2 regions of the Sporosarcina sp. P1 genome follow, and region 2 is predicted to be linked to the other one. Evidence: riboswitches for the same ligand, from Rfam matches in the RefSeq annotation. Region 2 holds a riboswitch; the other holds the start of a gene.
The links. A riboswitch is a leader RNA that binds a small molecule or an ion and turns the genes downstream of it on or off. The one in region 2 is predicted to bind cobalamin.

Region 1: linked by a shared signal. The riboswitch ahead of CSV73_RS06435 (ribonucleoside-diphosphate reductase subunit alpha) and the one ahead of CSV73_RS03610 (ribonucleotide reductase N-terminal alpha domain-containing protein) in region 2 are both predicted to bind cobalamin.

The regions. Positions count from the first base shown of each region.
Region 1 covers NZ_PDYS01000004.1:50,458-65,939, forward strand. Annotated here, with positions in the region: gene narJ (nitrate reductase molybdenum cofactor assembly chaperone) at 1-77, opposite strand, end outside; gene narH (nitrate reductase subunit beta) at 70-1,686, opposite strand; gene CSV73_RS06415 (nitrate reductase subunit alpha) at 1,676-5,350, opposite strand; gene CSV73_RS06420 (succinyl-CoA:acetate CoA-transferase ScpC) at 5,749-7,293, shown strand; gene CSV73_RS16440 (hypothetical protein) at 7,393-7,554, shown strand; gene CSV73_RS06425 (ribonucleotide-diphosphate reductase subunit beta) at 7,915-8,952, opposite strand; gene CSV73_RS06430 (flavodoxin) at 8,931-9,368, opposite strand; gene CSV73_RS06435 (ribonucleoside-diphosphate reductase subunit alpha) at 9,356-11,578, opposite strand; cobalamin riboswitch at 11,738-11,913, opposite strand; gene CSV73_RS06440 (alanine/glycine:cation symporter family protein) at 12,402-13,823, opposite strand; gene CSV73_RS06445 (glycerate kinase) at 13,899-15,017, opposite strand; gene CSV73_RS06450 (hypothetical protein) at 15,469-15,482, opposite strand, start outside.
Region 2 covers NZ_PDYS01000002.1:147,599-163,080, forward strand. Annotated here, with positions in the region: gene CSV73_RS03580 (aldehyde dehydrogenase family protein) at 1-578, shown strand, start outside; gene CSV73_RS03585 (BMC domain-containing protein) at 602-886, shown strand; gene pduL (phosphate propanoyltransferase) at 920-1,792, shown strand; gene CSV73_RS03595 (EutN/CcmL family microcompartment protein) at 1,809-2,114, shown strand; gene CSV73_RS03600 (BMC domain-containing protein) at 2,089-2,430, shown strand; gene mdh (malate dehydrogenase) at 2,491-3,444, shown strand; gene CSV73_RS16425 (hypothetical protein) at 3,816-3,986, shown strand; cobalamin riboswitch at 4,153-4,329, shown strand; gene CSV73_RS03610 (ribonucleotide reductase N-terminal alpha domain-containing protein) at 4,503-5,777, shown strand; gene CSV73_RS03615 (CdaR family transcriptional regulator) at 5,853-6,950, shown strand; gene CSV73_RS03620 (YibE/F family protein) at 7,099-8,226, shown strand; gene CSV73_RS03625 (YibE/F family protein) at 8,223-8,996, shown strand; gene CSV73_RS03630 (DctP family TRAP transporter solute-binding subunit) at 9,260-10,294, shown strand; gene CSV73_RS03635 (TRAP transporter small permease) at 10,313-10,798, shown strand; gene CSV73_RS03640 (TRAP transporter large permease) at 10,795-12,117, shown strand; gene CSV73_RS03645 (SDR family NAD(P)-dependent oxidoreductase) at 12,135-12,836, shown strand; gene CSV73_RS03650 (PPC domain-containing DNA-binding protein) at 12,820-13,296, shown strand; gene CSV73_RS03655 (class I adenylate-forming enzyme family protein) at 13,299-14,780, shown strand; gene CSV73_RS03660 (thiolase C-terminal domain-containing protein) at 14,777-15,482, shown strand, end outside.

The sequences.
Region 1 (15,482 bases), on a different contig from region 2:
TTTTCCGGATAGTTCAGTTGATGGGAGAAAAAGCCGAAGATATGCTTCTTGTCATATAAGAGATCGAGATTAATCACGCCAGATCCCCCCGTAGAAGTTTTCTTCATAGATTTCCTTGCCCGTTTTCACTGGAGCCGCTCCCGGTGTTACAGGTCCGCAACCGTCACAACCTCCATCCGAGCCCATTACAGAAAATGAGGAATACGGATTTTGAGCCGGTGCTTGTTCACCGTAAGTTCCCATACCGTCGTAACCTGCTGAACCTTGTGAGCGGTAGACGTTCATTTGACTTTCTTTATGCGATGTTGGAATCACGAAACGATCTTCGTATTTGGCTATGGCAAGTAAGCGATACATTTGCTTTGTCTGTTTCGCAGTCAAGCCAACACGCTCCAGTTTGGTTTCGTCGAAATCCTTGCCTGAAGAAACTGCACGCATATATGAACGCATCATAGCCATACGCTGCAAGCCTCCTTTGACGATATCCACATCTCCAGCTGTCAGCATATTGGCCAAATACTGAAGCGGAATTCGCATTTCTTCGATTGCCGGGAAAATCATGTCCGGATTTTTGATGGAATCTTTACCTTCAAAGTAGTTCATGATCGGGCTAAGCGGCGGAACGTACCATACCATGGGCAATGTCCGGTATTCCGGATGCAACGGGAAAGCCAACTTGTACTCGATCGCTAACTTATAAACCGGTGAGTTTTGTGCTGCTTCGATCCAGTCTTCGGAGATGCCGTCTTTAATTGCTTGCTGGATGATTTCCGGATCATGTGGATCCAGGAACAAATCACATTGTGCTTGGTACAAGTCTTTCGGATCCGGTGTAGATGCGGCTTCCTGTACGCGGTCTGCGTCATAAAGCAAGACACCTAGATAGCGGATTCGGCCTGTACATGTCTCAGAACAAACTGTTGGCAAACCAGATTCCACGCGCGGGAAACAGAACGTACATTTCTCCGCTTTATTCGTTTTCCAGTTGAAGTATACTTTCTTGTACGGACAACCCGTCATACAGTACCGCCATCCGCGACACGCTTCTTGGTCGACGAGGACGATCCCATCTTCGTCACGCTTGTACATGGCACCTGACGGACAAGAAGCTACACAGCTCGGGTTCAAGCAGTGTTCACATAGTCGTGGCAAGTACATCATGAACGCTTGTTCAAAGTTGAACTTGATTTCTTCTTCGATTTTTTCGATATTCGGGTCAGTGGGTCCTGTAATATGTGCGCCAGCTAACTGATCTTCCCAGTTCGGGCCCCACTCAGGATCCATGTATTCGCCTGTAATGACGGATTTTGCACGTGCAACCGGCGTATGTTTTCGATCCGGTGCGGACGTCAGTTTTTCATAGTCGTACGTCCATGGCTCATAATAATCTTTCATTTCAGGCATATCCGGGTTATAGAAGATTTTACCGAGTGCGATTTTCGACAGCTTGGAACCCGATTTCAATTCTAGCTTGCCTTTTCGCAACTGCCAGCCACCCTTATAAAGCTCCTGATCTTCCCAGCGTTTCGGGTAGCCGATGCCCGGTTTCGTTTCTACGTTATTGAACCACATATACTCGGCACCTTCGCGGTTCGTCCATGTCGTTTTACACGTCACACTACATGTATGACACCCAATACACTTGTCTAAGTTCATGACCATTGCAACTTGCGCTTTAATTTTCAAGCCAGTTGACCTCCTTCATCTTACGGACAGCGACGTAGACATCACGTTGGTTACCGATCGGTCCGTAGTAGTTGAATCCATAACTGAGCTGTGCATAGCCGCCTACCATTTGGGTCGGCTTCATGTGAATGCGCGTCGGTGCATTATGGCTTCCTCCGCGCTGCTCGGTGATTTCCGAACCTGGCATTTGAATATGCTTATCCTGTGCGTGGTACATAAACATCGTACCTTTAGGCATTCTGTGACTGACAACGGCCCGTGCATTGACGACACCGTTTCGGTTATATACTTCGAGCCAAGCATTGTCGTCGATTCCGTGCTCTTCTGCATCGAGATTCGATAACCACACCGTTGGACCGCCACGGAACAATGTCAACATGTGCTGGTTGTCTTGGTATGTCGAGTGGATATTCCACTTACCGTGCGGTGTTAAGTAACGAAGAACGAGTGCATCTTGTCCGCCTTTAATTTCTGCATCACGGTCCGCAAAGACGAATGGTGGAAGCGTCGGTTTATAGACTGGCAATGCTTCGCCGAATCCAAGGAATAATTCGTGATCGATGTAGAAATGTTGTCTACCGGTCAATGTTCGGAATGGCACGAGACGTTCAATATTCGTCGTAAATGGCGAGTAGCGTCGACCTAATTTATTCGAACCACTGAAGACCGGTGTTGGAATGACTTCACGCGGTTGCGCGGTAATTCCTGCGAATGTGAATCGCTCTGCTGCGCGGTCTGCTGAAATATCTTTCAGTTCCATACCTGTATCATGCTCCGCAGCTTCAAATGCTTTTTGTGATACGCGGCCGTTCGTTGCGGAAGATAGTGTCAACATCGCTTCTGCTGCGTGTTTCGCTGTGTACAATTTAGGCAAGCCGTCTTTCACAGTATCGTCTTCATAAATACCGTTGATGCCTTTCATCAGTTCATATTCATCCGCTACCGAGAAACTGACACCGTGTGCGCCCGTTTTCCCCGTCGATAATAACGGGCCGAGCGTAATATATTTATCGTAAATCTTCGTAAAGTCACGCTCGACAATCGTCATCCCCGGCATTGTTTTGCCCGGAATGGCTTCAATTTCCCCTTTACTCCAGTCATGTACTTCGCCCATCGGCTGAGCAATTTCCTGAACCGAGTCATGTGCTAACGGAGACGTGACTACATCTTTATAGACGCCTGGCAAATGCGTTTGCGCAAGTGTAGAGAACGTTTTCGCGATTTCACGATAAATATCCCAGTCCGATTTAGATTCCCATAATGGATTAACTGCCGGATTGAATGGATGGACGAATGGATGCATGTCCGTTGAAGACAGATCCACTTTCTCATACCAAGTGGCGGCTGGTAGAACAATATCTGCATATAGCGGTGTCGCGGTCATGCGGAAATCGAGTGCTACTAATAGATCGAGCTTTCCTTCCACATCGTCGCGCCACACCATTTCTTTCGGTTTCATATCCTCATTCGGCGTAGCAAGCAAGCCGTCTGATGCACCGAGTAAGTGTCTCATGAAGTATTCCTGCCCTTTTGCAGAACTTGAGATCAAATTCGAACGCCAGACGAATAATGAACGCGGGAAGTTTTCCGGTGCATCTGGATCTTCTGCTGCGAATTGTAGTTCACCAGACTTCAGTTGATCGACGACATGCGCAACGACTTCTTTCGCATCCGTCTTACCTAGCTTCGCCGCTTCTTCCACGAGCAATAAACTATTTTTATTGAACTGAGGATACGATGGCAACCAGCCGAGACGCGCCGCAAGTACGTTATAGTCTGCCGGATGCTGGTATCTCGCTTCTCCGCCAAGTGGCGACTGAAGTGTATCCGTACCCGCTTCTTCGTATTTCCATTGATCGGTCGCAAAATAGAAAAATGATGTGGCATTTTGCAGACGTGGTGGGCCTTGCCAATCTTTTGCGAAGGCAATCGTGCTCCAGCCTTCGATTGGACGACATTTCTCTTGTCCTACGTAATGCGCCCAACCCCCACCGTTCACTCCTTGTGAAGCGGTCAACGTGACGAGGTTGAGAATCGCACGATAGATCGTGTCACTGTTGAACCAGTGATTGATGCCCGCTCCCATAATAATCATCGAACGTCCACCTGTGTCGATAGCATTTTGTGCAAACTCCATGGCGATTTGTGTAACAAGTTCTGGTTTAACGTTCGTAATCGCTTCTTGCCAAGCGGGTGTATAGATAGAAGTCACATCGTCATAACCTGTCGCTTCTAGCTCACTGCCGATTCGATTTACGCCATACTGACTCAACATAATATCGTATGTTGTCGTCACTAAACGCTCAGTGCCGTCCGCAAACTGTACTTTCATCACAGGAATGGGACGCTTGAATGTGCCATTTCCTCGGTTATCGAAGTATGGAAAATGAATTTCTTGCCATTGCTGTGCTTGTTTTTCGATAGATAATGCGGGCTCAATGCGTGTGCCATCTGCATGTTCCAATTGCAAATTCCACTTGACGCCTTCTTCCCAGCGTTGTCCCATCGTGCCGTTTGGAACAATGATTTCATCTGTCGCTTCATCAAATAAAACCGGTTTCCAATCAGCGTGCGCCGTCTCCTGTCCAAGATCACTTGCCCGCAAGAAACGCCCTGCTTTATACGAATCTTCATGCGGATCAAGTAAAATCAAGAACGGCATATCGGTGTATTGTTTGGCATAGTTTATAAATGTTGGTTCTTTACGTTTTTGATAGAATTCATCCAAAATGACGTGTGTCATCGCTTGCGCAACTGCTGCGTCCGTCCCTGGGTTCGCTGCGATCCAGTCATCCGCATGCGTAACACTTTCCGCATAGTCCGGCGCGACGGAAACGACTTTGGTTCCTTTATAGCGAACTTCCGTCATGAAGTGCGCATCCGGTGTCCGGGTAAGCGGTACATTCGAGCCCCACATGATGATATAGCCTGCGTTGAACCAGTCACTCGATTCCGGAACGTCCGTCTGCTCACCCCAAATTTGCGGAGAGGATGGTGGAAGATCTGCGTACCAGTCGTAGAAACTGAGCATTTCGCCACCAAGCAATGAAATGAAACGCGCGCCCGATGCATAACTGACCATTGACATCGCAGGGATCGGTGTGAATCCTGCCACACGATCCGGACCGTATTTTTGTACCGTATAGATGAGTTGTGCCGCAATGAGCATCGTCGCATCTCGCCAATGAATCCGGACGTGACCACCTTTGCCGCGGGCTCTTTTGTATTCATTGGATTTCTCGGGATCTTCAACGATTGCTGTCCATGCTTTAACAGGATCTTTCGTTTCTGCCAACGCTTCGTTCCACATGCGCCACAGTTTTCCGCGTATATAAGGATACTTCACGCGCAATGGACTGTATTCATACCAAGAAAACGAGGCGCCCCGTGGACAACCACGCGGTTCAAATTCAGGCATATCAGGGCCACAGGATGGATAGTCGATTTGCTGATTTTCCCATGTGATGATGCCATTCTTGACGAAGACTTTCCAACTGCACGAACCCGTACAGTTTACGCCATGCGTCGTACGGACAACTTTGTCATGAGACCAGCGTTGACGGTACATGTTTTCCCAATCACGACTTTTCTCTTCTAGTACTGACCAACTTCCAGAATAACTCTCGACAGGTTTAAAATAATTCAATCCGAATCTCTTTTTCATCGAACATTTCCACTCCTTTTCAGAATGTAGCAGTAAATGAATCAGATCTACTTATTCTCTTACCCCCGAATAGACTAAGTAGTCTGAATTCCACATAAGGGAATTCCCTATTGATTACAACGTATCGTAGGACTTTTCTATCAACTCTTGTAAAATATCTTTGTATAAAATAAGTATACGTGTTTCCATACTTGTTTCTATCAGGGAATTCCCTATTCTCCTTTCACGAATCTCTAGTTTTACTTTCTGAGTGAGGGAAAACTCTTTATACCGCCTTCTGAATACGTTCTATTATTTTCACAATTTTAAGTGTTTTTATTTAACAAATGGGAAATTTAGTATAGTTCTCATAATATTATGTTGATTTTATTTATATAAATGATAGAATTATATACAAAATGAAAGGTAAGGTGGATGATACCGTGGCAAACGAATTAAATAAAGTACTTCGTTGTGAAGCACTAAAAGATAAAATTGTTACAGCAGAAGAAGCAGCTTCTTGGATCGAGGATGGAATGTCTCTAGGTCTGAGTGGATTTACTTTGTCCGGAGACGCAAAAGCGGTGCCTTTGGCATTGGCAGAACGAGGAAAAACTGAGGACTTTAAAGTAAACGTTTTCACTGGTGCTTCAATGGGCCCGAACGTAGATGAATTAATGGCCAATGCAGACGTCATCAATTTACGTGTTCCATACCAAGGTAACCCAGCAATGCGCGGCAAAATCAACTCAGGTGACTCATTCTATATCGATCAGCACCTTTCCCATACAGCTGAATGGATTCGCCAAGGCGTAATCGGACCCGTTGACTATGCAATCATCGAAGCAGCAGCTATTACAGAAGAAGGATATATCATCCCGACTGGTTCTGTAGGTAACTCTCCGATTTTCGTTCAAGAAGCGAAGCATGTCATCATCGAATTGAATGTTAATGCACCTATGGAGTTTGAAGGCTTACACGACATCTATATTCCAGATGCTCAAAACCAACGTAAAGAAATCCCTGTGTACAGTGCAACAGATAAAATCGGTACACCAGGAATCAAAGTAGATCCTAAAAAGGTTGTCGGAATTGTTCTTACGGAGAAAGGTGATATTCCTTCCCCTATCGTTCCTCCAGACGAAGAGACACAAGAGATTGCAAACAACTTGTTGAACTTCTTCCGTGACGAGATCAAGTTGGGCCGTATGGATGAAACGCTAATGCCTCTTCAATCAGGTGTCGGTTCGGTTGCGAACGCAGTACTTGACGGTATGAGAAATTCTGAGTTTAAAGATATCGAAGTATATTCTGAAGTACTTCAAGACGCAATCTTCGACTTGATCGATGACGGCGTAGTGAAATTCGCTTCTGCTACTTCATTGACTCTATCTAAAAAGCGTTTGGACAGCTTCAAAGACGATATCGCTAAATACCGTGATAAACTCGTATTCCGTCCACAAGAAATCTCAAACCACCCGGAAGTTATCCGTCGTTTGGGTATCATTTCATTCAACACAGCGCTTGAGCTAGACATCTACGGAAACGTTAACTCTACACATGTTAGCGGAACACGCATGATGAACGGCATCGGTGGATCTGGTGACTTCGCTCGTAACGCACGCATCGCGATTTTCGTTACGAAGTCTTACGCAAAAGGCGGAGACGTGTCATCTATCGTACCTTTCTCTTCTCACGTGGACCACACGGAGCACGATGTAGACGTAATCGTTACAGAACAAGGGTACGCAGATCTTCGCGGCTTGGCTCCAAGACAGAAAGCAGAATTGTTGATCGAGAACTGTGCTCACCCTGACTTCAAGGAAGAGCTACGTGATTATTACAATAGAGCAGTTGAACAAGTTGGCGGACAAACTCCACACATCTTGGAAGAAGCGCTATCATGGCACGTGAATCTTGCGAAAAACAAGACGATGCACAAGACTGTAGAAGTTCAGAAGTAATTTTATAGATAGGAAATGACCAAGCGGACTTCGATCCGCTTGGTTTTTTCGTGTGATTTTTTTGGGGGTGGGGTGGGTAAATGGCTGGGTTGAGCGGATGTGGGGGTGGATAGAGCGGATAAGCCAGGGGATAGAGCGGATGCCGGGTCGCATAGAGCGGGTAAACGGATGGATAGAGCGGATGCCGGGTCGCATAGAGCGGATAAACGGATGGATAGAGCGGATGCCGGGTCACATAGAGCGGATAGCGTGAAAGTATGAGCGCTTGGCCATATATATGAGCGTCTCCTCTCTCAAGATGGATTAGGCTAGTCGCCGCGATGGACATTGAGCGGTTAAGCGAGTGCATAGAGCGGATACTGAGTCACGTAGAGCGGGTAAACGGATGGATAGAGCGGATGCCGGGTCGCATAGAGCGGATAAACGGATGGATAGAGCGGATGCCGAGTCACATAGAGCGGGTAGCGTGAAAGTATGAGCGCTTGGCCATGCATATATATGAGTGTTATCTCTTAGAGAAAATGAAACTAGACGATCGTAAGCGCAGAGCATCGATCAACGGCGCCCCCTTCCACGAAAAAAAGAGGAACCCATAACGGATTCCCCTTCCACTCTTACTTATTACAAATCATCAAAGCCGTTCAAATCACTAGTCTTCACGTACTGACGGCTAGTTTGTTCGAAGAAGTCCGTTTTCGTGTCGTCGAAGTTATCAACGTACGCGCGGATCCACTTCATTGGATTCTCTGTGAACTCTGGATAGATTTCGCTCAAGCCGAGCATGCGCAACATTTTGTTCGCGCGATACTTCACGTAGCCTTCCATCTCTTCTAGCTCCAGGCCATCGATTCCTGCTAATACATAGCGGCTCCAGATGACTTCTTGCTCGACGGAGTGGCGGAATTGGTCATAGATCCATTCCGTGAATTCGTCTGTGTTATACTCTGGATTTTCGGCCAAAGCTGCTCGGAAGATATCGCTGATCGCTTTACCGTGCTGCAGTTCGTCACGGTTGATGTACGAAATCATCGTGGATGTGCCAACCATTTTTTGATGGCGCGCTAAGTTATAGAAAAATGCGAAGCCACTGTAGAAGAATAGACCTTCTAATAATGTCGTATACACCATCGCTTTTAGAACTGTTTCGATTGTCGGGTTCTCCGCAAATTCATTGTAGACATCTACAATTCGTTCATTTCGCTTCATTAATACTTCGTCAGTGCGCCCCATTTCAAAGGCTTCCATTTGCTTGTCTAAGTTCGTGACAGATGAAAGTACATACGCGTAGCTATGGTTATGCTCACTTTCCTGGTCGGCAATAGTCGCGAGAATCGACTTGACGGAAGGATCCGTTGTGAAGTCTGCGATTTTCATTGCGATGACAGTTTGTGGACCGTCAAGTGTCGCCAGTAGGCCGATAATTTTTAGGAATGCGGATTGTTCTTCTTGTGTCAGGCTTGAGAACTGCTTGACATCTTGCGTCATGTCGACTTCATTTGCTGTCCAGAAAAGTGAACGGATTCGCTGACGTAATGTATAGAAATGAGGGTGCGCGATGTCGTTCCAGTTTAGGATGCCGCTTGCTTCGCCACCGAAAATAGCTGTCGCCTTATTCGGGTTTGCAGGATTCAGTACTTTTACTCTTGTAAGTGTCGCCAATGTTCGAGCACTCCTTTCGTCCAATTCGTAACCGTTTGTTCTTGTATACCACGCGGACTTTGTTCGATCTTCAGTGGGTCAAAAGGTGAATGATAGAATTTTGCTAGCTTGTCTGCGGCTTTGCAAAATAGATCGTCGCCGCCAAACTGCGTATCCCCTGTGCCAAAGACATAGACGAGCTCGGGTTTGTAACCGACGTCCGCCACGAAGTCTTTTACTTCATCGGGCGTTGCACCTTTTTCCCATGTGAATGAACCGATGCAGAGCGCGTCGTATTCTTTAACGTTTGGAATGACACCGATGCCGATACGATAGGTATCGACTTCGACGCCTTCACTTTGTAAACTTTCCGTAATCAATTCCGCTACTTCCTGTGTGTTGCCACTCCAGGATGCATAGGCGATTAAGAATGACACCACTCGCACTCCTCAATCTCCGCTGCAGTTGAACGCATATAGTACGTGGTTTTCATGCCGGATTTCCATGCCTGCAAGTGCAAATCCAAAATAACAGATGCGCGGATGGAGTTCGGTACATAAATATTGAATGAAATTGACTGATCGATGTGTTGCTGACGCGCGGCGTTTTGCTTGATAGACCAGCGCTGATCGACGATGTAAGCAGAACGACGGTAAATGTCATACGTATTATGATCTAGATCCGGTGCAATAACCGGTAATTTATAGTCTTTCTTCTCTTCATGGTAGAACGGTTTGAATACTGGGTCGATTGACGCTGTTGAACCTGCGATAACCGAAGTTGAACTGTTTGGTGCGACTGCCATCAAGTAGCCGTTCCGCATACCGTTCATTGCCACATCCATGCGCAGTTCACGCCATTTATTCGAATCGTATTCGCGTTGCTCGAAGTATTCGCCCGTTTGCCAATCCGAACCATCGAACAATGGATATGCGCCTTTTTCTTTCGATAATTCCATTGAAGCTTTAATTGTCAAATACGCGATATTTTCATACAGCTCGTCTGCGAAATTCACCGCTTCATCCGATTCCCACTGAATATTTTTCAATGCGAGTAAATGGTGCCAGCCAAATGTGCCAAGTCCAATTCCACGGTAGCGCGCATTTGTGCGTTGTGCTTGTACAACTGGGATTTGGTTCTGATCAATGACGTTATCGAGCATACGCACTTGAATGCGGATCAAACGGTCTAGCACGTCTGCTGTAACCGCTCTTCCAAGGTTAATCGATGACAGGTTACATACAACGAAATCGCCTGGCTTCGTGCGTGTGACGACCATATCGTCTTCTAGTGTTACGGATTCATGTGTAGATGCTGACATATTTTGAAGTATTTCTGAGCACAAATTACTAGAATAAATCATGCCTTCATGCTTATTCGGGTTCATACGGTTTACTTCATCACGGTAGAACATGAATGGCGTTCCTGTCTCGAGCTGGCTACGTAGGATACGCTTCATGATTTCAATCGCTGAAACCGTCTCTCTGGATAAATCTTCATTGCGGACACATTCTTCATACTTCTCGCGGAATGTTCCTTTCCCTTTTGTTTCGTCATAGAAGTCTTCTAATGAATAGCCCATTTTCGTACGGACTTCATGTGGATCGAATAAATGCCAGTCTTCGCGGGACTCGACTTTCTCCATGAATAAGTCCGGCAAGCAAACGCCTGTGAAAATGTCATGTGCGCGCAAACGGTCATCACCGTTATTGAGCTTGAGATCAAGGAATGTGAAGATGTCTTGATGCCATACGTCAAGATAAACGGCTACAGCCCCTTGACGTTGACCGAGTTGGTCGACACTGACTGCTGTATTGTTCAGCTGTTTGATCCATGGGAGAACACCGCTTGATGCCCCTTCGAAGCCACGAATCGATGCACCGCGAGAACGAACTTTCCCCATATAGACACCGATTCCGCCGCCGAATTTCGACAAGTTCGCGATATCAGTGTTGCTGTTGTAGATCCCTTGTAAGGAATCATCCACTGTATCGATAAAGCAACTTGATAGCTGTCCGTGCATCTTGCCTGCATTCGATAATGTAGGTGTCGCAACGGTCATGTACAAGTTGCTCATCGCCCAATATGCTTCGCCGACTTTATGAATGCGGTCTACTGTTTCATCTTGCATTAACGTCATGGCGATGATTAACCAGCGCTCTTGTGGAAGCTCCACTGATTGTTTCTTAAAGTTTACGGTGACGTAACGGTCTACCAATGTTTTCAATCCGATATATGTGAATAAAAGGTCACGAGAAGGATCGAGTAGCTTGCCGATTTCCTGAAGCTCGTCTTGGCTGTATTTCTCTGTCAGAACAGGTGTATATAAACCTTGTTCCACCAAGCGTTCTACATTTTTCGCAAAATCGGTATACACATCCGCTCCACGCAATGCTTTTTGCTTTGCATAGACGTCGAATAAATAAATACGCGCAGCTACAAACGTCCAATACGTGGTCGCTTCATCAATACGGCTTAAAGACTCTAGCACCATCGCATTCGTCCACTCAGTTGCCGAGCTTGCCGGGTGACGCTCCTGGAATTTTTCGCTCGCTTCGATCAACGGTTCGATTTGTTTCTTGCCGAATTCCTCTTGTAAGTTTTCCATCAATAGATTAAGTCCCACAGCTTCTTGAATAATAGCCATTATATCCGCTCCCTTTAGTTAATTAGTTCGGTTATATACTAAATAAAAAAACTCCCAATAAAATCGGGAGTCGTCAATTGACGCTTAGTAGATAGCGGAAAGTTTTAGGCAGACTGAAAAAAGACTGCTTTGTGCTTTCACTCTCCAACCCCGAAGAATGTTTTGCTGAGATGACTGGCAGGTCTACTGGCTGGCACATCGCTCTTCCATCTTTCCTTCCCGCCGAAGCAGTGGTTTTACAAGATAGTCGTCCGTGCCCTCAGTTGCGGGGGCAGCTCCGTTCGTGGCGGATTCCCTTTTAAACGTGGTGGGTACCAATTCATCTAATTGCTGTTACACACTATATATAGTGTATTGATTCATATATAACCCTAACATGTTGTGTTCAAACATGCAAAACAAAAATCGAACCGATGTTCAGAATCCTTCTTCTGAACTACGATTCGACTTTTGTTATTCAGTATTTTATAGTATATCAAACTTTTTACTTCTTGACTAAATTGTTTGTGTGAACGTTTTAATTAGATAGTGAAATTAGTGAGGAGAAGGGATTTCCGCTACAGCAGGGGGACGCTTTCCGAAGGGCGTGGCCTGAGCCAAGCGAACAGCGAAGGGTTCGCTTTGCCGTATTTCTGTGTACTTTGCAGAAATTAAGGCACCTGGCCAGGGTCTCAGACTCACGCTGATCCTCCCGGAGTCGCCAACTGCTTACGCTACAATCCTACTTTCTAACGTAGACCACCTAGAAAATTCACTGTATTTATTAGTTCCAATTCAAAGTCTTAAGATCAAAATATAAAAAGCCCAATATTATCTATCAATATCACAAACGATCTTCTGCTCTTTCAGCTGTTTCTTCCCAACACTCTGCGCCTTTTAAATCAGGGATGCTAGCTGCTTTGAAGACGGGGTTCCTGCCCGCCTTTCGTTGTTTGGTGAAGTCGTCGAGTACTTTGAAGGCAATTTTGCCCAGGAGTAGTATAACGACTAAGTTAATGATGGCCATTAGTCCCATGAATAAGTCGGCCATGTCCCAGACGACTTGTACTTTTGCAACGGCTCCGAAGTAGACCATAGCGAGTACGAGAACTTGGTAGATTCGTTTCCACAAGACGTTAGCGTTGATAAATTCGATGTTCGTTTCGCCATAGTAGTAGTTACCGATGATGGAACTGAAGGCGAAGAACATGATCGCTACGGCGATGAAGTATGGTGCCCATGCGCCTACGTGTACTTCCATGGATGCTTGCGTCAATAAGATACCGTTTGTTTCGCCTGATTGGTACAAGCCGCCAAGTAAGATAATGAAGGCAGTTGCTGAACAGATGATGATGGTATCGAAAAATACGCCTAATGATTGTACGAGTCCTTGTTTTGCTGGGTGCGATACGTTCGCTGTAGCTGCTGCGTTTGGCACACTACCCATACCTGCTTCATTGGAGAACAGACCTCGGCGTACACCTTGCATCATAGCCATACCGATTCCGCCACCCATGATTTCTTTAATACCGAATGCGTGCTCGAAAATTAATGCAATCATCGCTGGAACTTCTGTAATGTTCAATATCACAATATACAATGCTACGATAATATAAAATGTTGCCATTATAGGTACGATAGTCTGCGTTACTTTAACAATACGCTGCACACCACCAAAGACAATTACTGCCGTCAGAGCAATGAGTCCAACTCCTACAGCCCAATGTGGAATGCCGAATACGTCTGTGAACGATTGACTGATTGTGTTCGATTGCACTGCGTTAAAGATGAATCCGAAACACATCGTCAGTAAAATCGCAAAGACAATACCAAGTTTCCGCCAGCCTAACGCTTTTTGCATATAATACGCCGGCCCTCCGCGGAAAGTATCGCCGTCTTTCACTTTATACACTTGCGCCAATGTACTTTCAATGAATGCAGTCGCCATACCGATTATAGCGATAACCCACATCCAGAATACCGCGCCGGGCCCACCGATTCCGATCGCAAGGGCTACCCCTGCTACGTTACCTGTCCCTACACGTGACGCGGCACTAATTGTAAATGCTTGGAATGGCGATACCCCGTCGTTGCTATCCTTCTTCTCAACAATCAGACGGAACATCTCACCAAATAAGCGTACTTGTACAAATTTCGTGCGAATTGAGAAATATAAACCTGTTGCCAATAAAAGTCCGATTAAAACATATGTCCAAATGAAATTATTCGCCGGCCCTACAAGCCAGTTGATTGCATCTTGAAACATCTGACCACCTCCTCGTGTATTCTATACCCTACCCGCCTACTTGCTATGCATCACATAATAAAAAACTATTTTCTACTATCTACTTTGCATGACTATCGACGTTTTGTTTTCCAATAACTCTGCCGCATTTGCCATCAATTCGGTCAACGACTTCTTTCCATCATCCAATGAATGCAATTCGGTGAACCACACAAGAAGCTCTTGACGCGCTGCTTCTTCAATCGCTCCTGAAATGACAATAACCGGAACATCCTCTACCTTCGCAAGCTTCGCAATCCCCATTAATGCCTTGCCTGCAAGCGTCTGCCGATCCGTCTTACCTTCCCCTGTTACAATGAAATCTGCTGAAGATAGATGCTTTTCGAAATCCATCGCTTCGAGCATGACATCAATTCCACTTTCAAGACGCGCTCCACAATAGGCAATTAATGCACCCGCACTTCCCCCAGCCGCTCCGGCACCGCGTAACGCATGCAATCGCACGCCCATCTGCTTTTCCGTCTCGTCCGCCAAATGTCGTAACCCTTCATCCAGACGCAGAATCATCTCTGCATCCGCTCCTTTTTGCGGACCGAAAACAAACGACGCGCCTTGCTCACCGACAAACGGATTGTCCACATCAGATGCAATGCGAATGTCCGTCTCCAGCAAACGTTTATCCAGTTGCGAGGTATCGATTTCATTGATTAACGTAAGCGTAGCCCCATTCATCCGCAATAGCTGTCCATCAGAGAGGAAACGAACGCCTAGCGCTTCAAGCAAACCCGTTCCCCCATCATTCGTCGCACTCCCGCCAAGTCCAATGATCATTTTCCTGTAACCCATATCCAGCGCATGACGAATTAACTGCCCCGTGCCAAATGTTGACGCTTTCATTGGATCGAGTTCATGCTCCTCAAGCAACAGGAAACCGGACGCCTGTGCCATTTCAATGACCGCTGTCTCACCGTCACCAAGCATACCAAAGCATGCATCTACTGTGCGACCAAGCGGATCTTGCACAGATACGGTTCGCAACGTCCCGCCAGTTGACGCGACAAGGACAGCAAGCGTTCCCTCGCCACCATCCGCGACTGGTAAACGGACTACTTCTGCATGCGGATATACCTTCTTCACGCCACTATACATAGCGTCGGCCGCTTGATCTGCCTGTAAGCTGCCCTTAAATGCATCAGGGGCAATGACAATTTTCACAGCTCACACTCCCTTTATTCGTATTCTAGCAGATTATGCAGGAAAAGTTACCATAAATTATTGGATAGCTACTATATTTTTATACTATAGACTTTCCGCTGCCTGTGGTGGATGTGGATCCGATCATACTTTAGTGGAGTGCGCTCTATGAGGACGTTCATCCGCTCTATCAGCACGCGTTTCCGCTCATGGGCAACCGGAGAAGCCGAGCATACTTCTGCGGGAAGCGCTCTATGAGGACGTCTATCCGCTCTATCAGAATACGTTTCCGCTCATAGTCAACGGGCATCCGATCATACTTCTGCGGAGAACGCTCTATGAGTCTGTTTATCCGCTCTATCGGGGCGCGTTTCCGATCATAGGCAACCGGCATCCGATCATACTTCTGCGGAGAGCGCTCTATGAGTCTGTCTACCCGCTCTATCAGGACACGTTTCCGCTCATAGGCAACCTAAGTCCGATCAT
Region 2 (15,482 bases):
CGAAAATGGCAGGCATTTCTTTACCTGAAGGCACGCGCTTGATTGTTGGGATGGAAACGAAAGTTGGTAAAGACGTACCGTTTTCATTGGAGAAATTATCACCGATTTTCGCTATGTATGTCGTGGATGGTGTGAAGCACTCGAAAGAAGTGTGCCTCGACTTGCTAAATCTTGGCGGGCGTGGACATAGCTTGGCACTACATACCGAAATCGATGCAGTAGCTCGTGAATTCGCTATGGAAATGCCAGTATCCCGTATTTTGGTCAATACCATGTCTTCTATTGGAGCAGTTGGTGGTACGACAGGTTTAATGCCATCATTCACATTAGGGTGCGGAACATTTGGCGGTAATATTACATCAGACAATGTCACAGCTAAGCACTTGTTGAACATTAAGCGGATGGCATATGGCACGAAGGAAGTACAACTGCCGAAGCACTCAGAGCCTGTAGAGAGTTCCAATGACCAGCTCGTATCTAGTGTGATGAACAATGTATCAGCCACAACAAACAACAACATCGATCCAGCATTAGTACAGAACTTAGTTAGTGAAATCGTTAAACAACTTACAAAATAAAACACTATTAGGAGGAAACAATTATGAACAGAGAAGGTACAGCATTAGGAATGGTAGAAACTAAAGGATTAATCGGTGCAATCGAGGCAGCAGACGCAATGGTGAAAGCAGCAAGCGTAAACTTAGTAGGTAAAGTACATGTTGGCGGCGGAATCGTAACAGTTATGGTACGCGGTGATGTAGGCGCAGTAAAAGCGGCAACAGACGCAGGTGCTGCTTCAGCACAACGTGTAGGTGAATTGCTTTCTGTTCACGTAATTCCAAGACCACATAATGAACTAGAAATGATGTTACCAAAAAGCGAATAATCACTGCTGACATAGTAGAAAGGCGTGAACTAAATGAATCAGCAATTGATTGAACAAATTGTCGGAGAAATTCTTGGACAATTAGGGAAAGCTCCCGTTCAATTGCCGGAACGAGCGGTTCCTATTGCAGTTTCCGCCCGTCACGTACATTTACAGCCTGAACATGTGGAAGTATTGTTTGGCACAGGGTATGAATTGACACAGCGGTCCGAGCTTTCACAGCCGGGCCAATTCGCCGCCAATGAAACGGTGATGATTGCAGGACCTAAAAGCAGCATTGAACGTGTGCGTATTTTAGGGCCTGTCCGAAAAGCGACCCAAGTTGAGGTCAGCTTTACGGATGCTATGAAGCTCGGCGTCAAGCCCCCACTTCGGGAATCCGGCAATATTGAAGGATCAGCACCGATTACATTAATTGGACCAAAAGGTAGTGTGCATATAAACCAAGGTCTTATTATTGCACAGGCACATATCCATATGGCGCCCACTGATGCTACGCGCTTTGGCGTGGAAGACGGGGAATATGTCACAGTGGAAGCGGACGGAATGAGATCTATTTCATTCCGCAATGTACGCATTCGAGTGAATGAGCGATATCGTCTTGAAATGCATATTGATACCGATGAAGCAAATGCAGGTTTCATTTCACAGGGGTCGATTGGTCGTCTAGTGAAATCGGATGACGCAAAAGAAACGGTACCTGTACAAACGATGATGAAAACGGTGACGACGACTACTCCAGTAAATGCTCCAGTGACATTTGAATTCACAAAAAAGCTTTTGTCGGCTGAAGACGTGTCCGAGATTTCAGAAAAGGAAATTGTTATTAATAAAGGCACAATTGTGACGGCACTAGCAAGAGATACAGCACGTGAACTCGGTAAAACGATATCTAGTAGAAAGTAGAAAAAGGTGATTACGCATGCGAATGGGTAGAGTGATTGGTAATGTATGGGCAACCCGTAAAGAGGATGGATTATCAGGACTTAAGCTGTTAATCGTCCAGCCGATTGATGCACACGGCAATAGTATACAGTCGCATATGGTCGCGGCAGATCGGATTGGAGCAGGGGTTGGTGATGAAGTACTCATTACGAGTGGCGGTTCTTCACGCTTTATTTTACCGAAAGAAAACCCGATCCCAATCGACGCGGTCATTATTGGTATTATCGATTCAACAGAAGTGAAAAGAGGTGATATACATGAGTCAAGCGATCGGAATGATTGAGACAAAAGGATTGATTGGATCGATTGAAGCGGCGGACGCCATGGTGAAAGCATCCAATGTAGAGTTAGTATCACAGGAGATGGTGGATGGCGGAATCGTTACGGTCATCGTTCAAGGTGACGTTGGAGCAGTTCAGGCAGCTGTTGATGCAGGTCGCGACGCAGCAGCGCGTGTAGGTGAATTACTAGGCGCGCATGTAATACCGCGTCCCGATGATTCAGTATATGGCATGGTGAAACCCCTAGTGCCGACTACTTCAGAAATTCCACAAGTAAAGAAACTGGCAGAAGTGAAGAAGGCGCCGAAGAAAGACTGAGGCATACATGTGCTATAAGCGTATTACTCATAGTGAAATCTATAGAAAGGAGTGGTTTCCATGGCTTTCAAACGACATAAAATTGCAGTCATTGGAGCTGGTCATACCGGTTCAACCGTAGCATTGATGGCAGCGCAGAGAGAACTAGGTGACATCGTATTAGTCGATATACCGGATCTCTCTAATCCAACCAAAGGTAAAGCACTAGATCTTCTTCAAACGAGTCCTGTACAACAATTTAATTCTCGCATTACAGGTACATCTAATTACGAGGATATTGAAGGTGCAGCAATGGTTATCATTACTGCGGGTGTTGCGCGTAAACCAGGTATGAGTCGCGATGATTTAGTTGCAACCAATGCGAAGATTATGCGTTCCGTTTCCGAGCAAGTGAAGCGTCATGCCCCAGACAGCACCGTGCTGATTTTAAGTAATCCGGTAGATGCGATGACATATGTATGTTATAAAACAACTGGATTTCCTAAAAATCGTGTAATTGGACAATCAGGTGTGCTTGATACTGCACGTTTCAATACGTTCATTTCCGAAGAATTGAATATTTCTGTAGAGGATATTTCGGGCTTTGTACTTGGCGGACACGGAGATGATATGGTGCCACTTGTGCGTTACTCTTACGCCGGCGGCATTCCGTTGGATAAAATCATATCGAATGAACGGCTAGAAGCCATTGTGGAGCGTACTCGAAAAGGCGGCGGTGAAATTGTCTCACTACTAGGTAATGGTAGCGCTTATTACGCACCCGCTGCGGCTTTAGTAGAGATGGCTGAGGCAATTATTAAAGATAAGAAACGAATTTTGCCGTCCATCGCTTATTTAGAGGGTGAATATGGATATCAAAATATTTACTTAGGCGTACCCACTGTTCTCGGGGGCAATGGTATCGAAAGTGTGATTGAACTTCCGTTAACAAAGGAAGAACAAACAGCACTTGATCAGTCAGCTGACTCTGTCAGAGCAGTCATCGACATTTGCGAAAAGCAAATGTCCTTATAACTACTGATCTCTCTAAGTCGTAAAGAGGACTTAGGGAGATTTTTTGTATGGAAAGAATTTTACAGACCGTGTTTTATAATGGAATGATACAGAAGTCATAGGTTCTCTTCAAAAAAACGTAAAACTTCATTCGAAATGATAACTTTTATATTTACTTTTATTTATTTGAATGATACAATAAACAGAATTCACTGAAATATAAAATATGCCTTTAGTAAACTTACTCGGAAATATATAAAGAACTTATTTCCTTCGCTTCTAAAATGTAAGCGCTATCAAATAGCCTTTTATCAATAAGAGCGAAAAAATGTTCTTTTATTCCCCGATAAGGCATATACTATGAAAAATATAAAATCCAGGAGGTAATTCTTATGAAGAACAACGACTATCAGAACAATTCATCACTACCAGAGCAGAACGAAACATTCTATTTGATCACAGGTTACTCGGAGAATGGTTTCATCCATGGGATCACATGGCAAGAGGCATACGTTCAAGGATTGGCGGATTGCGGCTGTCTATGCGAACAACAACTCATGTAAGTAATGAAGAAAACTCGATACAGGGTGCCTAGCAAAAAACGATTGTGGATGTTTTCACAGTAGTTTAGTGCATAGGCACCCTATTTGTTTATGTGGACTTCCTTAATAAAAACAAACGCTACCACCCTCTATGTTATCCATGATAAAATGAAATCAATCAAATATATGAGTTTGCACGATACGCTGGTACCTATCAAGGTGTAAAAGGGAATCCGTAAACCGGAGCTGTCCCCGCAACTGTACACACGGACGACCGCTAAAATTAGCCACTATGGAGACATGGGAAGGCATTAGCGGAAGGATGAAGTGAAGCCAGGAGACCTGCCACGTATCGTCAAAGCGACACTTTCTTCGGGGGTTGAGGAGTGGAAGCAAAAAAGGTATCTGCATCTATGCATTTTTGTATGGAGTATTTTAAAGATGCCTGAATTTGTTTCCTCATTCACAACTATTGCAATCATCTTGCCGAAGAGGCGGAATGATTGTTTTTTGTTGTTTACGAAAGGAGACCGTGACATGAGAGTATTTGAACAGAAGAAGGAATGTATACATGAACGTGAACTGTTGCAGTTATTGTATAAACAAGTAGAACAACAGCGTGGAAGACCTGTGTATTCAGGATTTCATCAAGTAGTCAGGAAACTGTTACAGGATGGATTATATGGTCAATGGATCTATGACTATTCAGCAAGCGAAATCAAATGGCTTGGCTTACAGATTGTAGCTGAACGCGATCGATTGATACCTCCTGCACTGTTGCAACAATATATGAATGAATTTGTAACATCGGATTATTATGACAAACCGATAGGACTGCCTCAAGAGAGGATTATGCTCATAGCAATGGCCGCCATGCAGCATGAAACTATCCAGCGCCTACAAAAAGTACAGGAAGCATATTGGCTACTGAGTCATGGCTATGTGACTTTACCAGCTGAAGTGATGTCGTTCTTCGGTAAGACATTCTATCGGCGAAAGACGAGAGTAGAGCAATATACCATGGATATTGCTGACAGTAGAATCGCATCATTTTTATCGAGCAAAGTAAAAGAAAAGCATATACGTATACCCGATTATTTTATGGAACAAGTAAAAGCGTGCGGCTCTTGGAGTTTATTTGAAGCTGAACAAACAGAGCGCGCTTTGAGTTGTTCGCATGGCAACTCCAACAGTGAATGGTTTCCCGATGCTGCTGACGGTTCCTCTATTGCGTATAAAAAAGTTTCTGCCATTGGTTTGATGAAACAGCTGCTTGGAAGTGAAGGAATTGTTGTACATTTTCACAATGAAAAAAGACAGGAAAAAGCTGCATTGTCCTCATATATTCAATTGCCGAACGTAATGCAGGAAACGGAGTTGGCCCGTACTTGTACCATACTTGTGCGTTTACTAAACGGCATTGAGAGCATATGGGGACATACTTTACGAGTTGAAGTGGCAGGTTGGGAAACCGCTATAGCTGACCAGAAAATTGGTTTGCATTCAGAGAAGGCCCTCCTATTTATTGAAGAAGTAGCGGAAGAAATAAACCGCTACTTGGAGGTGGCATCGTATCAAAGCGGGATGCAAATCCCTTTGCGCAAAGCAGCCGCAGTCACGCATCAGTCGATAAACCAAGCGACGAGTCAACAGCAAACCGCGATGATCGACCGAGTCACTGCAGAACAGCGCCATACCGATCAAGGCGGATCTATCATGTTAGAGAAATCTCCAACCATTGAAACTGCAGAACTGTTACAGCTGCTCATAAAGGCATGGGGCGGTGGAGTACCGGAAGTCCGACTTATCTGAATCTCCTCTATTGTAGTGGAATCTAAAGTGACGTAAACTAAGTATTACAAACGGTTTCCATTTGAGGTGAGACAGGTGTTTCAATTTGATACATTAGGACATGAAATGGTAACGGAATTATCGAATCTGATTAAGCAGCAAGTCATTTTAACGGATCGAAGAGGCTTCATTCAATCGAGTACAGAACCCGATCGAATCAACCAGTTCCATGAAGGAGCACTGTTGAGTATGCGTCAGAAAACGATGCTCCGTATGGGGGATGAGGAAGCGCAGCATCTGCAGGGGGTTCGTAGGGGTATCGTCTTGCCAATCATCATTGGAGGCGAACCGATCGCTGTACTTGGTGTGACGGGTGATCCAGACGAGATTCATCCGCAGGCTCAGCTGATCTTACGCGTAGCGGAACTGTTCATCCAGGACTCCCTGAAAAGAAAGCAGAAGGATGAAAAAGTACGTGATGTGGAGTTCTTCGTCTTTGACTGGCTGACAGGATCAAAGAAAGATGAACGATTTATGGAACGGGGGACACTGCTCGGAATCGACGTCACTCTTTACCGTCAAGTGGTGGTATTGGAAGTGCTGGATTTACTGGAACAGTTCACGATCGAGGAAATGGAGACATTCGCATCGATTCAAAATATCCACCCTTCTATGAAGATGATTCGCTGGGCGCAAAATAAAATCTTACTATTATTACCTGAAATGAATCAACAAACAGTAAAAAATGAATTAGAATTCCTGTTGCTTCATATAAAACGGCGCAAGAAAGTACAAGTCGTCGCAGGTATAGGTGCATCCACACGGTATTTCGAATTAGCTAAATCATTCGCGCAGGCAGAACGTGCTGTCAATGCTGCAAAGGGATCCGGCGATATTGTCTTTGAGCATGAACTGCGGCTTGAAATTATTTTGCAGAGCGTTCCAGATATGGTGAAGCAAGAATTCCTTAAGCGTACAGTTGCGACGCTGGAAGATCATAAAGACCTGCTAAATAATTTGACAGTATGGTTCGAAGAGAATCAATCGATGCAAAATACTGCACAGCGTCTGCATATCCATAAAAACACATGGTCTTACCGGCTGCAAAAGATCGAGCAATTAACGGGATTATCTGTTTCTAGTACACATGATGTCTTTTTGTTGTACTTGGCATTGCGTTTAATGGAGGAGTAGTCATGAATAAGTGATCAATTTTCTTCGCTTCCTATATGGGAAGCGGAGCTTTTCTTACTGGATGGAGAAACAGATGATTTTTTTTTTCAAACCTACGTCTTATTCATGGTAGGATTAATCTGTGTCTCATCCTAAGAGTGCCAGGAGGATTGTCTTGAATAGAATTAGAAACGTCACAACATGGCAGTGGATCTTGTTTTTGATCTTAGCACTTTGCTGTATCAGTTCCATTGTTTTTGTAAATCAAAATTATTCATTTTATGACCGACCGATCGCTAAGGTAATCCATACAACGATAGAGGAAAAAACTGAAGTAACAGATACGCATGGCAATGAAGATACCCTATTTGTTCAGCACATAGTAGCTAGGATCATGAATGGGGAAGAAATGGGTCGTGAAGTCCAGTTGGTAAATGAGTATTCATCTTCGGGGGCGTACGATCAACAGTACCATATAGGAAATGAACTATTTGTCTCGATTGATTCGAAGGTAGGAGAAGAACTGACAGGTAGTATCACAGACGTGAAACGTGATAAATACGTATTGATCGTTGCATGGATCTTCGTCTTTACGCTATTGATTGTAGGGCATAAGCAAGGGCTATTGGCGATAGTGGGCTTTGTGATGAACGTCATGGTACTATCAGTCGCTTTAGATATTTATGTGAAATATTATGAGGTCAGTTTACTTGTGGTTTGCGGGATATGTATCCTGTTATTCACAACCATTTCGCTCCTGTTAGTTAGCGGACGCAATGAAAAAACGTATGCCGCCATTGTGGCTACGTTAGTCGCAACGGTAGTATCTCTTTCCATCACGTCTCTTGTCATCTGGATCACTTCTGGGAATGGGCTGCGTTATGAAGAAATGCAGTTTTTGACGCGTCCTTATCACACGATCTTCATGGCGGGGTTATTTATTGGATCTCTTGGAGCTATCATGGATGTGGCCATTACCATGTCGTCTTCGATGTTTGCATTATATGAAAGAGATAGTACTATATCCGTTAAAGCGCTGAAAGCATCTGGCATAGATATCGGCAAAGATATTATGGGAACTATTACAAGCATTCTATTTTTCGCTTATATAAGTGGATCCATCCCCATGCTGATCCTCTATTTAAAAAACTCTTCACCTGTAGGATTTGCACTTTCGATGAATCTATCGCTGGAATTAGCACGTGCATTAGCTGGTGGAATTGGGATCGTCTTGACTATCCCGATTGGACTCTATACAGCGATTTTCTTTATTGAACGAAAGAGGGCGAGAATATGAATGTGATAGTATGGCTCGCGGTTATTTTACTCGTATTGATGATTGGGGTAGGTGGAAAAAGTGGAGTGCGATCATTCATTTCACTGTTTTTTAACTTTGGTGTCGTCTTCTTCACCATGTTTTTTATGTTGGATCCGAACGCTAATCCTATACTGATTACATTTATCGCCTGCATAGTGATTGGATGCGTCAGTTTATTTTACATTAATGAAGTGAATAGCAAAACGGTAATAGCATTCATCTCGACGATGATTACCATTAGTATATTATTGTTTTTCATAGTAGTAGTATCCCAAAAGCTCATGATTCAAGGGTTTGGTGAAGAGGAAGAAGAGGCAATCGCAGGTATGTCACTCTATATTGGCGTGGATTTCGTAAAAATAGGTGCTTCCGTCATTATCATGAGTACAATTGGAGCCATCATGGACGTCGCTATATCGATCGCTTCCACTATGCATGAAGTATTTAAGCATAGTAGAAGCTTAAGTAAGAAGGAGTTATTTACGTCTGGTGTCAGTGTTGGACGAGATATTTTAGGAACCGATACCAATACCTTGTTCTTCGCTTTCTTTGGAGGCTATTTGGCACTGCTCATTTGGTTCAAGGATTTACACTACTCTATAGGAGATATTGTCAATTCAAAGATATTCAGTTCAGAAATGATTTTGATCCTTTGTGCGGGGCTTGGCATCGCGCTAGTCATACCGATTGCTTCTTGGATCAATGCATTTTACTTAGTAAGAGCTAGGAAAAAGTTAAATAACGTATAAAAAGAGGGGCACTGAATGGCTCCTCTTTTTGTGTTTTATTATTTTAATATGATGGCAGAGCTGAAAAAAGAAGCTTTACTATGGAAACTAGACGTTGACACAAAAATAGAAGTGTTTTTCTATATATCATTGTACTAAAGTCTATATGAATTAAACTGTCAGACTATTAGAATTATATATACTAACAAAATGTTTTGAATAGATACTCTTTAGATGTAATAAGTATCTGGATGACTTTTGAAAAAAACTGGGGGGAACAACAAATGAAAATGAAGAAAAAGAGTGTTTTAGGCGCAATTAGTTTATCTGCCATGCTGATGTTGGCAGCTTGTTCGTCAGACAAAGAAGAAACAACAGACGGTGCGGGTGAGTCTGAAGGAAAATCATACGATCTGAAAATGTCTGTCACGGTTAATGATTCATCTACTTGGTATCAGGCCGCAGACAAGTTAGCGCAGGACTTGAATGAACAAACGGATGGTCGTATCAATATTGAAGTGTTTCCGAATGAACAACTATCAAATGGTGATCAAGGGAAAGGTGTAGAGCTTCTGACAAAAGGGCAGACCGACTTGAGCCTTCACTCCACTATTATTTACTCAATCTTAGATGATCGCTTTGGTGTGGCGAGTGCGCCATTTCTATTTAAAGATAAAGATGGGGTAGACAAAGTATTTGATGGTGCAGGTGGAGAAGCACTTGCAGAAATACTCAATGAAAAGAACGTAGAATTACTCGGATTCGGAGAGAATGGTTTCCGTCAAATCACAAACAGTAAAAAGGAAATCAAATCACCAGAAGATATGAAAGGTCTGAAAGTACGTATTCCTGGGATCACCATGTACACAGACTTGTACCGTGCACTAGGTGCGGATCCAACGACAATGGCATTCTCTGAAGTATTTACATCTCTTCAGCAAGGTACGATTGATGGTCAAGAAAATCCGATTGATGTTATTCACTCTTCTAAATTGAATGAAGTACAAGACTACTTGACGACTTGGAACTATTCCTATGATCCACTAGTATTGGGCATCAATAAGAAGTTGTTTGATTCGATGAGTGAAGAAGATCAGGAGCTTGTGAAGAAGTTAGGTAAAGAAGCGGCAGAATATCAAGTGGAAATGGCACGTGAAAAAGAAGAGAAACAAATTAGTGAGCTGAAGGAAGCAGGCATGCAGTTCTATGCACCAACAGACGAAGAACTAGCCAAGTTTACAGAAGCGGTGCAACCGGTTTATAAAAAGTATGAAGATATTTGGGGCAAGGATTTATTAGACAAGTTCCAAGACCAATAAGAACTGGGGGGTGGATGTATGGGGAAAATATTCAATAGATTAGAAGAATGGATTGTCGTGATTGTACTGTCCATTATGTCCACCATTGCATTCGTTAATATTTTATCCAGAGGATTTGCCAATTATTCATTTTCTTTTACAGAAGAAATTACAGTTAACTTGTTCGTATTGTTAACATTTGTCGGAACGGCCATTGGTGTGCGTAAGTACGCGCACCTTGGCTTTACTCTGATTTATGACAAGGGCAGTCTGTTGCTAAAGAATATTATTACGATTTTGGTTGGATTGATGATGATGCTATTATTTTTTATTCTGCTATATTTTGGTTTGAAGATGGTGCAGTACCAGATGGATATGGGACAGAAAACACCTTCTCTTGGTTGGCCACAATGGTGGTTCTCGATGTCAATGCCAATCGGTGCGCTGTTTTGTTTAATCCGCTCTATCCAAGTAACTATTGTTGAATTCCGACAGCAAAACGAGAAGGGAGAGCAGCCATTATGACAGCGATCATTTTATTCGGCGTCTTTTTTATTTTAGTCATGCTTCGAATGCCCATTGCTGTGGCCTTAGCAATCTCGTCCATTGTTGTGCTATTTACAGGCAGTGGATTGTTTGGTTTGGAATTGGTTGCAGATATCATGTATACAAGTGTAGCGAAATTTACGTTGCTCGCAATCCCGTTTTTCATCTTGGCGGGAGTCATTATGGAGCACGCGGGAATTTCAAAAAGATTGATTGATTTTGCGCAAGCTTTAGTTGGTCATCGTAAAAGCGGAATTATTTTTGTTACCGTTATGACAGCGATTTTCTTCGCAGCCATTTCAGGTTCAGGCCCTGCAACGGTTGCTGCAATTGGGGGTATTTTAATCCCAGGTATGGTGAAGAACGGGTATAAAACGGAAACTGCAGCAGGTTTGGTGGCCAGTTCCGGAGCAATCGGTATCATCATTCCTCCTAGTATTGCTTTTATCGTCTTCGCTGTAGTGGCGGGCGATCAAATTCCGGTATCGATCGGAAGAATGTTCATGGCAGGGGTCATTCCTGGCCTGCTATTGGGCGTTGGATTTATTATAGCCGCCATGTTCGTTAGGTATCGACAGGAAAAACGCGAGGGACCGATATCGCAACAGTACATAATAGAACCTGCAACAAGTGCGGAACGCTTTAAAGCTTTCGGAAATGCGATCTGGGGCCTATTAATTCCCGTTATAATTTTAGGTGGTATTTATGGTGGATACTTTACACCGACAGAAGCAGCGGTAGTGGCGGTATTTTATAGTTTGTTCATCGGATTTTTCATTTACCGTGAACTGACACTGAAAAAGCTGTATGACATCTTAGTGGCAGCGGGTATTCAGACGGCGGTCGTCATGTTTATCGTCAGTGCGGCGAGTGTCTATGCATACATCATCACAACAGAGCAAATCGCAACGCAGATTTCGAACGTCATGTTAAGTATTTCAGATAATAAAATTATCATCTTATTGCTAATTAATATCATTCTCCTAATTGCTGGGATGTTTATCGATGCAATTTCTGCCTACTATATTTTCATTCCGATTTTATTGCCGATTGTGCTATTGTTCGACGTCGATCCAACAGTATTCGGTGTCTTCATGACAGTCAACTTAGCGATTGGACTTTTCACTCCGCCAGTCGGTCTCAATTTATTCGTAGCCGCGGGTATATCGAATACTTCAATAGGGCAAATATCGAAAGGAGTTTTGCCTTTCGTTGTCTCTTCCATCATTATTTTGTTACTCATTACGTATATTCCGCAGATCTCTACATTTTTACCAGATTTACTAGACATTAAGTAGATGGAGGAGGGTTGCTTATGAAGTTGAAAGGACAGACGGCGATTGTCACAGGGGCTTCCAATGGTATTGGTGCCCAGACGGCCCTCCTTCTTTCACAACAAGGGGCCAATGTTGTTCTGGTGGATTCAGTGAGTTGTGAGGCGACATTGCAGGCAATTCAATCATTCAGTGGCAAAGCAGTTTATTTAGAATGCTTAGGCGAAGTTCGGGATAAGGAATTTGTGAATGCGGCAATGGCTAGAGCATCGGATACCTTTGGAGAGCTACATATCTTAGTAAATAATATGTGCATATGTAGTACTCACAATGAAAATCAGTCATCTGTTGATGAATGGGAACTCGAAGCAGATACGAATGCACAAGCAACTTCTTTATTCATTCGAGGTGTCTCACCATATATGATGGAGCAGAAGTATGGTCGTATTATCAACATTAGTTCGATATCAAGTTTTGGCGGTGAACGAACGTTTACAGCTTCTAAGGATTCAATTAGTAAGTTGACGATGCAGACTGCTAAGAAGCTTAGTGAGTATGGAATTACATGTAATTCGGTTGCACCTATATCTATGACAAAATTGGACGAGGCGACAATCCATCAAACTGGCACAGCGACAAGTATCGCAGAAGCTGTACTGTATTTTGCTTCATCCGAATCTAATTATACGACAGGACAAATACTGAAAGTAGATGGAGGGTTTTGTATTGAATCACCCAATTGAAGCGGTGTATGACAAAAAAACGAATCGAATTATCGGTCGTTTGAAGAAAGATACCGATCTATTTGAAGGGATTCTTGCAGTGTGTAAGCAACATCACGTTGAAGCAGCTCAATTTCAATGTATAGGTTCTCTTGCGTATGCAACCATTGTACAACCTCAGCAAAATCTTGATAAAAGTTTACAGTATTCCGAACGGATTGTTACAGACACTCCCGTCGAACTGCTTTCAGGTACAGGGTTTGTTGGCTACGATGAACAAGGACAGCTGGATATCCACTTCCATGGTTTATATGTAGACTGTAATAAACAGGTGAATGGTGGTCACTTTCTTAAAGGAGAAAATCCTGTGGCAATTACAGTGGAATTCATTATATTGCCGGTATCCAATACACATGTTCATAGAAAACCAGATGAATATTCAGGTATTCCATTATTTCATTTTGCGCAAAGGAGTGAGTGATGGTGGAGACAATTGGTAAACTAGCAATGAAATCGGCAGCAGCCTATCCGAATAAAATAGCCGTGAAAGATGAAAGACGCTCAATTACATTTCATGAACTGATGGAAAGGGCACTTGCGCTTACAGCATACTTCAAGAAAGTGGGTCTTCAAAAAGGGGATCGCTTTGCCGTTCTGTCATCGAATCGTCTAGAACATATCGAGCTAGACGTGGCAGCAGCGATCTCAGGTGTCATCAAAGTACCGTTAAACTATCGACTTCATCCGAAAGAACATGAATATATGCTAGACGATGCAGATGTTCGGTTGATTATTGGTGAATCACAGTTAATAGGACCGATCACTACAGCAATTCCGGTGTTAACGATCGGCAAGCCGTACGAACAGGCAATTGAACAACATGCTGGTGCTACATGTACAACAGAAGTTATGGAAGAAGATACTTTCGCGATTATGTATACATCCGGAACGACAGGAAATCCAAAAGGTGTGATGCTGAGTCATCGCAACATCATTTCGGGAGCATTGTCACTAGCGCTTGCTTGTGAAACCGATTATGACGATGTGATAGGACATGTCGCACCATTGACACACGGCAGTAACTTCCTGTCGCATGTAGCGTGGTTGTATGGATTAACGCAAGTTGTATTTAACAAGTTTGAGCCCGAAGAATTCGTGCATAATCTAACGAAAGAAAAAGTCACTGTTATTTTTCTAGTTCCGACGATGGTCAATTTGATGATCCAGCATCCGAAATTCAATCCGAAGAATTTATCTACAATCAAAACGATTAATATGGCAGGTTCTTCGATTGCGGCAAGTAAACTCGAGCAAGCACTCGCTTTAACAGGGCCGATATTTGCACAGACATTCGGTCAAGTTGAAGCGCCGATGTGTATTACGATGATGCCTAAACGCGAACTTGGCGATCATCTGGAATCCTGTGGCCGTGTTGGACCATTTGTCGATGTGAAAATTGTCGATGCAAAAGGGATTGAACTGCCGGCAGGTGAAGTCGGAGAAATCGTTTGTAAAGGCTCCCTAGTCATGAAAGGGTACTGGAATAATGAGAAGGCGACGAATGAAACATTACGTAACGGCTGGTTGCAAACAGGCGATCTCGGGTGGAAAAGTGAAGCGGGCTATGTGCATATCGTGGACCGCAAAAAAGACGTTATCATTTCAGGTGGGGTCAATATTTACCCGAGGGAAGTAGAAGAAGTCCTCAATAAGCATGACGGGGTAAAAGAGACATGCGTTATCGGCGTACCTGACGATAAATGGGGCGAAAACGTCATTGCGTATGTCGTTCCGAACGGTACTAAGCCCGTGATGAAAGAAGAATTACTTCAATTATGTCTTGACCATATGGCAAATTTCAAAAAACCAAAAGAGATGTATATCGTGGATGAACTTCCGAAAAGCTCGTACGGTAAAATCTTAAAAAGAGAATTACGAAATCAGCATGTGGAGGTGCAATCTTGACGAATGTCTATATCGAAGGAATTGGCATGACGAAGTTCGGAAAATTTGTCGACAAATCTATGAAGCAGTTGTTAGTTGAAGCGTCGATAGAAGCACTTGAAGATGCAGGAAATCCGAAAGTTGATGCGGTGTTTGTCGGAAACTTTATGGGTGGCTCAATCGGTAATCAAGAAATCCTTAGCGCCTTAGTTGCCAATGAACTCGGACTCGGCTATATCCCAACGGCCAAAGTAGAAGGCGCTTGTGCATCAGGGGGAATTGCGCTTCGTCAAGGAATCATAGGGATTCTAAGTGGCGAATACGATACAGTCTTAATAGCGGGTGTGGAGAAGATGAAACATGCTTCGACTGCTGATGTTACACAGGCGATCAATGCCGCAATGGATAACGATTCTAATGAAAAGCAGGCAGGTCTCACATTCCCAGGATTCTTTGGCGTACTCGCGAATCGGTACTTTTATGAAACAGAAGCTACGAAAGAGCATTTGGCGATGATTGCGTTGAAGAATCGTGAAAATGCGTTAAATAATCCACTAGCACAATTCCAGAAACCAACGACGATGGAAGAGATTATGGAGGCACGTATTATTACTTCTCCACTCGGCCTATTTGATTGTTCTCCAACTACAGATGGGGCGGCAGCGTTAGTGATCACGCGAAAAAAAGGTGCTATCCATATCCGTTCGTCTGCACAAAGTTCAG